DNA from 2 places in the Aureimonas phyllosphaerae genome. Region 1 is predicted to be linked to the other one. Evidence: riboswitches for the same ligand, from Rfam matches in the RefSeq annotation. Region 1 holds a riboswitch; the other holds the start of a gene.
What was found. A riboswitch is a leader RNA that binds a small molecule or an ion and turns the genes downstream of it on or off. The one in region 1 is predicted to bind thiamine pyrophosphate.
Positions count from the first base shown of each region.

Region 2: it holds a riboswitch for thiamine pyrophosphate, as region 1 does, so the genes downstream of both, thiB (thiamine ABC transporter substrate binding subunit) here and ACLNGM_RS21325 (ABC transporter permease) in region 1, are expected to answer to the same signal.

Region 1 covers NZ_CP181348.1:4,436,184-4,440,811, reverse strand. Annotated here, with positions in the region: gene ACLNGM_RS21340 (TenA family protein) at 1-182, opposite strand, end outside; gene thiD (bifunctional hydroxymethylpyrimidine kinase/phosphomethylpyrimidine kinase) at 179-1,000, opposite strand; gene ACLNGM_RS21330 (ABC transporter substrate-binding protein) at 997-1,944, opposite strand; gene ACLNGM_RS21325 (ABC transporter permease) at 1,947-2,738, opposite strand; TPP riboswitch at 2,877-2,981, opposite strand; gene ACLNGM_RS21320 (DUF2171 domain-containing protein) at 3,084-3,335, opposite strand; gene ACLNGM_RS21315 (DUF2934 domain-containing protein) at 3,370-3,540, opposite strand; gene ACLNGM_RS21310 (potassium transporter Kup) at 3,915-4,628, shown strand, end outside.
Region 2 covers NZ_CP181348.1:1,951,166-1,955,793, reverse strand. Annotated here, with positions in the region: gene ACLNGM_RS09080 (thiamine diphosphokinase) at 302-934, opposite strand; TPP riboswitch at 1,033-1,134, shown strand; gene thiB (thiamine ABC transporter substrate binding subunit) at 1,184-2,194, shown strand; gene thiP (thiamine/thiamine pyrophosphate ABC transporter permease) at 2,170-3,813, shown strand; gene ACLNGM_RS09065 (ATP-binding cassette domain-containing protein) at 3,810-4,535, shown strand.

The sequences.
Region 1 (4,628 bases):
ATAGCCGCGCCGAGAAGCCCCAGGAAGTCGTCGAGGAAGCGATGGTCCTGAACGAGGTAGGACGCCATCACGCCCGGCGCGACCGAACCGTCGCCGAGTTCGCGCACGAAGCGATGCGCGACGCCGGCGCTCCAGTCGGGTTCGCTGGCCTCGCGCAGCGCATCGGAGAAGCGGGGGTTCAAGGAGCGTCTCCAAGCATCGAAGCAGGCCACCAGCGATGGAAATGGTGGACGGGACCGCGGCCGGAGCCCACGCCGAGCGTCATGCCGGCTTCGAGGGCGTCGGTGAGGTAGGCCTTGGCCCGGACGGTCGCGTCCCGAAGTTCCGATCCTCGCGCCAGTTCGGCGGTGATGGCAGCCGCGAGCGTGCAGCCCGTGCCGTGATCGTGGCGCGTTGCGACGCGCGGCGCCGACAGGCGCTCGACGCGTTCCGGTCGGACGAGAAGATCGACGCTGTCCGAGCCCGTTCCGTGCCCGCCCTTCACGAGAACGGCGCGTGCGCCGAAGTCGAGGATCGCGCGGCCCTGCTGTTCCATCTCGGCTTCGCCCGAAGCCATCGGCCGATCGATCAGAAGCGCAGCTTCGTGAAGATTGGGCGTCGCGACGTCGGCGAGCGGCAGGAGTTCGGAGCGCAGCGCCTCGATCGCCTCCTCTCGCATGAGGCGATCCCCGGAGGTTGCGACCATCACGGGATCGACGACGGCGCACCGTCCATGCGCGCGCAGGCGCTCGGCAATCGCGCGGATCGTCTCGGTGCGCGACACCATGCCGATCTTGATCGCACCGACGGCAAGGTCCGACAGGACCGCGTCGATCTGCGCTGCGACGATGCCGGGCGACAGGTCCTCGATCGCGGTCACGCCGCGCGTATTCTGAGCGGTGACGGCGGTGACGACGCTGGCGCCAAAAACGCCGAGCGCCGAAAAGGTCTTGAGGTCGGCCTGGATGCCGGCCCCGCCGCCCGAGTCGGAGCCTGCGATCGTGAGCGCGATCACGGTCACGGGGTCAGCTCCACGGCATAGTCGGCCAGCGGAGGCGCGGCATCGAGAAGGCCCTTGTCTTTCATGAACGTGGCAAAGCGCGCGTAGCGGCCGGCGTCGAGCGCGAAGGGGCGCTTGGCGAAGCGCGGGAGGGTGTCGGCGAAGGCGCGCCGGTTCAACTCGTCGTCGAGATCGGGATAAGCCTTGAGGAACAGAGCGAGCGCCTCGTCCGGATGATTGGTCGCAAAGATCGCCGCCTCTTCCACGGCGGCCAGGAACCGCGGCAGGCGCGGATCGCCGAGCTTGTCACGGCTGGTGACGAGGATCAGTTCGTCATAGGCGGGGACGCCGTTCTCCTCGGGAAAGAATGCCCGGCCCTCGTGGCCCTCGAGGCGGATCTGCGTGAGTTCGAAGTTCCGGTAGGCGCCGATCGTGGCATCGACGTTTCCCGACAGAAGTGAGGGCGTCAGCGCGAAATTCACGTTCACGAGTTCGACGTCGGAGAGCGAGAGGCCGGCGGAGCCGAGCATCGCCGAGAGCACGGCTTCCTCGATGCCGGCGACGGAATAGCCGATCTTGCGACCCTTGAGGTCGACGAGCGTCTTCACCGGTCCGTCGGCACGCACCATCACGGTGTTGAGCGGGGTCTCGACCAGCGTGCCGAAGCGCACCAGTGGCAGGCCGGCCTTCACGTCGAGCATCAGGTTGGGCTGGTAGTGGACGGCGACGTCGGCCTCGCCGGCAGCAAGGAGCCGCGGAGGCGCGGACGGATCGGCCGGCGGGACGAGGTCGACGTCGAGCCCGCGCGCTGCGAAGAACCCCTTCTCGCGCGCGACGACGAGCGGCACATGATCCGGGTTGACGAACCATTCGAGGAGGACGGTCAGCTTGTCGGCTGCAAGCGCAGGGGCCGGGCCGAGCGCTGCGAGCGCGAAACCGATGGCGGCAAGAAGCGGGCGAAGGATCATCAGGTCGAGGTCCTCGAGAGGGGCGGTCGTTTCAGGAAGGGCGGGGGCTGGTCTTCGAACGCCCACGGCGAGAGGCGGGGCGCGATCTGGTCGACGAGGGCGCGCAGCGACAGCGTCAGGGCTGCGAGGATCGCCAAGGCTGCGAACAGGAGGTCGGTCTGCATCCGCGCGTTCGCCTGGATCATCAGGAAGCCGAGTCCGCCCGACGCGCCCACCCATTCGCCGATCACCGCCCCGAGCGGGGCGAGGGGGGCTGCGACGCGCAGACCGCTGACGAGGGCGGGCATGGCAAGGGGAATGCGCACGTGCCGCAGCGCCTGGAAATGGCTCGCCTCGGTCATCGCCGTCGCATCGAGAAGCTCGGGGTCGGTGCGCCGAAGGCCGTCGGCAAAGGCCGAGGCGACGGGAAAGAAGATGATGAGGGCCGCCATAACCACCTTCGAGGCCAGGCCGAAGCCGAACCAGAGAACGAGAAGCGGGGCGAGGGCGAAGACCGGCATCGCCTGAAGGATCAGGACCTGCGGCCAGAGGATGGCCCCGAAACGCGGGAAGGCGACGGCGGTGAGCCCGGTGACCGCGCCGGTGGCGACACCGAGGATCAGCCCGAGCGCCACTTCCGTGAAGGTGACGAGCGATTCACGCGCCAGCCGGCCTGACTGCGCGACGAGCGTGCGACCGACTTCCCAGGGCGCCGGCAGCATGTAGCGCGGCGGCTCGAGAAGAAGCACGATCGCCTGCCAGGCGAGAAGCCCGGCGATGAGCCCCATTACGACGGTGCGAAACGCGCGCATGCGAGAGCGTCAGGCGCGCGGTCGCAGGCTCTTCGATGGGGATCGATGACGGTCTGGAACGTGGAAACGGCGCATGCGATCTCCCCGGCCGGGCTGCGGCCACAAGAGATCCGGATTTCGAGCGGAGACAACGAAGGCGGTGACGCCCATTCCCGTTCCTACGCCGGTATGACCCGGATCAGGTTCAAGGGTTCGGCCGGCCGGCCATCTCAGCACCTGTGTGGTGCACCCCTCGGAATGTCGAAATGATTGCGCAGCCGGGCTGCGGAGTCAACGAGGCCGGAAGACCCGGCACTCGTCTGATGGCGGCCGGCGACGCCGCCTGCCGCACGGACTGGCGGTCGGTCAGGCCGGCGAGCCGTCCTCCTCTTCCTCCATCGAGACGGCGACGTCGGCATTGGCCGATAGGCGCACCGTCTGGCCCTCGACCTCGGCGACGAGGCCGATCGGCACGTAGTGATGGTGGCCCTTGTGATCGCCTTCGCCGCTGTCTCGGCGCGTCAGCTTGATCCGGTGCTCCTCGACGCGGTCGACCGTGCCGACATGCACGCCGTCGGCGCCGATCACGTCCATATGTTCTGCGATGTCCTGCCGCATGGTGCTTCTCCCGTCCTGGCGAAGTTTTACGTCGTCAGCGCGCGACGAAGCGGTTCTCGTGCGTGCCGTCGTCCTTGCGCTGGTCGCCCTCGACTTCGCGGGCGGCGGCGGCCCAGAAATCATGCTCGTGCCCAGCCGGGCGGCCGGCCTTTTCCCAGAGGAAATAGGCCAGGTTCCGGATTTCCTGATCCCTGTCCGACGTCATCGCGGTCTCCTCGCACGCGTTCCGGTCCTCCGTTTGCGTGAACCGGCGCCTTCTGCCCGCCGGCCGACCGGAGTTCGACCTTTTGTTCCGGGTACATATGACGGCCCGTCCCGCCGGGAAGGCGTCGGCACAGGTGCGGCGAGGGCAAATTTTGGCTGGACATCGCCGGTTTGGCGATGCGTCGACCGGCGTCATTTGCCGGACCGTGTTTCCATGCTATGGCCGCTGCCGCACGTGCCGCGCGCTTTCCGGCGGGCGGGCGACGATCATTCCCCGTGGTACCGCTCCGTCCGGGCGCGCCGCAAGACAGAGGCGAAGGCGTCGAGCCTCTTGACCCCACCGTTCCGATCCATCCCGGAGGCCTCGTTCGAGGAATGACCAGCGGTCAGGCGGCCCCAGCGGCCGAGACGCAGATCCAGACGCGCGAGAACCCGCACGCCAAGAGCCTTGGACCTCTGATCCTTGGAAGTATCGGCGTCGTCTATGGCGATATCGGGACCAGCCCGCTCTACGCCATGAAGGAATCGCTCCTTCATGTCGGCGGCGTGCCGTCGGCAAGCGAGATCATCGGCATCGTGTCGCTGCTGGTCTGGTCGCTAATCTTCGTCGTCACGGTGAAATACGTGATGCTGATCCTGCGGGCCGACAACCAGGGCGAGGGCGGTCCGCTGTCCCTCATGGCGCTTGCGCAAAAGGCGCTCGCCAAGCCCAACAAGGTGATCCTCGGCCTTGGCATCGTCGGTGCCGCGCTGTTCTACGGCGACGCGATCCTGACGCCGGCCGTCTCGGTTCTGTCGGCGGTGGAAGGTCTGAAAGTCACCGCGCCGGGGCTCGATCCCTACATCGTCCCCATCGCGCTGGTGATCATCATCGGCCTCTATGCGGTGCAGTCCTTTGGTACATCGCAGGTGGCGCGGTTCTTCGGCCCGATCATGGCGATCTGGTTCGTCACCTTGGCCCTGATCGGCATCTCGCATATCGGCGACGCCCCGCAGATCCTGCATGCCCTGAACCCGATCAATGGGTTCTGGTTCATGACCAGCCATGGCATCATCGGCTTTACCGTGCTCGGCTCGGTGTTCCTGGCG
Region 2 (4,628 bases), 2.2 Mb from region 1:
GCAGACGAAAACGACGACGACCGCTGGTGGGCGCCCCGTCTGTCATCGCAGGACCGTACCGCATCGAATGCCCTGACACAAGCGATCACGTCCGAGGTGTGAGGGGACTGGTCTGCGGACGCCTTGCGTTGTGACGAGCGACGAACGGTCGTCGGTAACTTTACCACCCTCGAAAGCCATTGAAAGCAGCGACTGGTAAGCTGGTCACCTATGGAACTTGCTCTATCCTGCTGAGCTATGAGACCGACCGGGACGAAGCTTATACGAACGGTCCGCCGAGGGCCAGCCTTGCCGCAAGACGTCAGCGCCGCGCGGGATCGGCCTGCAGCAGGAAAACGGCTCGCCCATCTGCGAGGTCGATCGTCACCTCCCGGCCAATCGCCTCGTTGCTCTGTGTCAGGATCGACGAGAACGCGATATCGGCGCGATCCAGCGGGAAGCGTGCGCCTTCGATCGTCAGGCCGCGAAGGTCGGAGAACTTGAGGATCGAGAACTGCGCGCCGGGCTCGGACGCGAAGGCCTGTCGCCCTGCCGCGAGGGGAAAGGCCCATTCGCGGCCGTCGAACATCGTCACGGGGCGCCCCGCCGCGCTTTCGCGCAGGGCCACGACAAGATGCGAGAAGACATGATCCGTTCGCCCGCCGAAGGCACCGACGAGAAGCACGGAGCTGGCGCCCCGCTCGAAGGCCTCGGAGATCGCGATCTCGCCGTCGGTCCGATCCTTGTCGCGCGGCCATTCGTGGCGCGGCACGTCGACGGGGTCTTCGCCCTCGTGCGAGTCGAAATCGCCGACCCAGAGTTCCGGGCTGAGCGCCAGGGTCGCGGCATGCGCGATGCCGGCATCGGCCGCGATCGTACGCGTACCGCGCACCTCGGCCAGAAGGCGCGCCGACGCGTGGATCGGACCGGCGAGAAGGATCGTGAAGCGGCTCATCGCGCCAGCGCATAGCGTATTGCCGCGCGGCTGGGGAGAGTTGCACGTCGCGGGCCACCAACCCCTTGCTCTCCCGGCGTGATCCGGGCAACGTTGTGGCCGCTCACACGGGGTGCCCTTGCCGGGGCTGAGAGGCTGTCCGCCAACCCGCTGAACCTGATCCGGCTCGTACCGGCGGAGGGATGGGGGGCTTCCGCGGCAGGTGGTCGAGGGAGCGCGCATCGAACTCCGGCAAGAGGAGTTCCATTCATGCGCCTGGCCCTTTCCGCGTTCTGCGCCGCCGCCGCCGTCCTGCCGTCGATCGCTCTTGCGCAAGACGCCGACCGGCCGGTGCTCACCGTCTACACCTACGAGAGCTTCACGCCGGACTGGGGGCCGGGCCCGCGCATCGAGAAGGCGTTCGAGGCGCAGTGCGGCTGCGATCTCCGCTTCGTCGGCCTTGAGGACGGCGTCGCCATCCTCAACCGGCTGAAGCTCGAAGGCGAGGGCACGCAGGCCGACGTGGCGCTCGGGATGACCGCCGAGCTCGTGCCCGAACTGAAGGCGACGGGCTTGTTCGCTTCGTCCGGCGTCGACCTTAAGCCGCTGACGATCCCCGGTGGCTTTTCCGACGATACGTTCGTGCCCTTCGACTATTCCTATCTCGCCTTCGTCTACGATTCCGAGAGCATCGCCGACCCGCCGAAGAGCCTTGCCGAACTTGTTTCCGGCGATCCCGACCAGAAGATCGCGATCCAGGATGCGCGCACCTCGACGCCGGGCCTTGGCCTGCTCCTCTGGATGAAGGCGGTCTTCGGCGACCAGGCGGAGGCGAAGTGGGCCGAGCTGTCCCGCCGCGTCCTCACCGTGACGCCCGGCTGGAGCGAGGCCTACGGCCTCTTCACCAAGGGCGAGGTGCCGATCGTCCTGTCCTATACGACCTCGCCGGCCTACCACCAGATCGAGGAGGGAACGGACCGGTACAAGGCCGCCGCCTTCTCGGAAGGGCACTACCTCCAAGTGGAACTTGCGGGGATGCTGCGGACCTCGCGCCAGCCCGAGCTCGCGCGCCGCTTCCTCGCCTTCATGCTGACGCCGGAGTTCCAGTCGATCATCCCGACCGGTAACTGGTCGCTGCCCGCCGCCCCGACCGGCGAGCCGCTTCCCGCCGCCTTCGACACCCTCGTCCAGCCGTCGCGTCCGCTGGAGATTCCGGCTGCCGACGTCGCCACCCATCGCGCCGAATGGACGGCGGAATGGCTGCGGGGTCTCGGGCGCTGAGGACGGGCGAACGACCGGGCGCGCGCATCGGGGACGATGCCCGGCGCCGGCGCCGGGCCGGGATGCTGGCGGCCGCTTTCGTGCTCGGCTTCTGCCTCCTGCCCCTCGCATTCCTGCCGCTCTTCGCCGGCATCCCGCCGGCCTCGCCCGTCGCTCTTCTCGCCGATCCCTATCTGCGCACGGTCCTCGGCTTCACGCTTCTGCAGGCCGTCCTGTCGACCCTCCTCTCGGTCGCGTTCGGGGTGCCCCTAGCGCTGGCGCTTGATCGCCTCCGCTTCCCCGGCCGTGCCCTGCTCCTGCGCCTCTTCTTCCTCCCGCAGGCGCTGCCCGTCCTGGTCGGCGCGCTCGGGCTCATCACCGTGTTCGGCCGAAACGGGGTCGTCGCCGACGCCTTCGTGCTCGCGGGCCTCCCGCGCCCCTCGATCTACGGCCTCACCGGCATCCTCGTCGCGCACGTCTTCTTCAACATGCCGCTCGTCGCCCGGCTGACCCTGGGCGGCCTCTCCGGCGTGCCGGCGGAAAGCTGGAAGATCGCCGGGCAGCTGTCGCTGTCGCGCTGGGCGACATTCCGCATCGTCGAATGGCCGGTGGTCCGGCGCACGCTCGGTCCCGCCGCTGGCCTCGTGTTCATGCTGTGCGTCACGAGCTTTACGCTCGTGCTCGTGCTGGGCGGCGGGCCGGGTGCGACGACGCTCGAGGTCGCGATCTACCAGTCGCTGCGCTACGACTTCGATCCGGCGCGCGCCCTCACGCTGTCGCTCGTCCAGGTCGGGCTGGTAGCGCTGCTCCTCCTGCCGACGACGGGCTGGACCGGTGGCGTGGACGCAGGGTTCGGCCTCGCGCAGGCCAGTCGACGCTTCGATCGCCGGTCGGTGCCGGCCTTCGCCTGGGACGCCACAGTGGTCGCGACGGCAACCGCGTTTCTTCTCGCGCCACTTCTCGCGATCCTCGTGGCGGGCCTGCAGGCCGATCTCCCGCGGATCGTCGCCGATCCGGCGTTTCTTGCCGCGCTTTCGCGCAGCCTTGCCATCGCGGTCGCAGCCTCGATTCTCGGACTGGTCCTTTCCGCGGCCCTCGCATTCGGCACCAGCGGCGCGGGTCGCGGCGGTGGCATCCTCCTGTCGCTATCCAGCAGCCTCGTCCTGGTCGTGCCGCCGATCGTCGTCGGCGCCGGCTGGTTCCTCACTTTGCGCGAAATCGGCGACGTCGCCCGGTTCGCGCCGGCCATCGTCGTGATCGGCAACGCGATCCTCGTCGTGCCCTATGCGACACGCATCCTCGCTCCCGAAGTCGCCGCGGTCGCGCGACGGCATGGCCGCCTCGCCGATCATCTCGGCCTCAGAGGCTTCGCCCGGCTGCGGCATGTCGAATGGCCGGCGCTGCGCCGTCCGCTGGCGCTCGCCGGCGCCTTCGGCATGGCGGTTTCGCTCGGCGATCTCGGGGTGGTCGCCCTCTTCGGCAATTCCGACCTCGTCACCCTCCCCTATCTCCTGCTCCAGCGCATGGGCAGCTATCGCTCGACCGATGCGGAAGGTATCGCGCTTCTTCTGGCGCTCCTGTGCCTCGGACTGATTCTCCTCGCCGAGCGCGGTCTCGGCGGCCGAAAGACACCCGAATGAACGCCATCGAACTCGACGCCGTCACCTTCGCGCACGAGACGAGCGGGATGCGCTTCGACCTCAACGTCGCGCCGGGCGAGTGGTTGGCGGTGATCGGTCCGTCGGGCGCGGGGAAATCGACCCTGCTCGACATCCTCACCGGTTTCCTGAAGCCCGAATCCGGCACGGTACGTCTCGAAGGGCGCGATGTGACGGACCGCTCGCCGGCCGAGCGTCCGATCAGCGTGGTGTTCCAGGACGACAACCTCTTCCCGCACCTGTCGGCCGAGCGAAACGTCGCGCTCGGCATCAGCCCGACCTGGCGGCTGCCCGAAGCCGCCCTCGCCCGGGCGCGCGATGCGCTGGCCCGCGTCGGGCTCGGTGCCCTCGCCGGGCGGTTGCCGGGCGAACTGTCCGGCGGCGAGCGCCAGCGCGTGGCGCTGGCCCGCGCGTTCCTGCGCGAGCGACCGATCCTTGCGCTGGACGAACCCTTCGCAGCCCTCGGGCCGGCTCTGCGCAAGGAGATGCTGGACCTCATCGATTGCCTGCGGGTCGAGGCCCCGCGGCCGCCCGCGATCGTCATGGTCACGCATCATCCGGGCGACGCGCTCGGACACGCCGACCGTTTGGCGTTTCTGGAGGCGGGACGGATCGTCCTCAGCGGCACGCCGGACGAGGTCCTTTCGGGGCGCCATCCCCGCGTTGCCGCCTATCTCGGCGCGACGCGCGGATCCGAACCCTAATTTGGTCCCTTTCCTCTCTCATGGGGCAGCGTGCGGGCGAGGCGTTTCATGGCATCCTGTGACGCGCCGGCCCTTCCACGGCTCGGCCCTGAT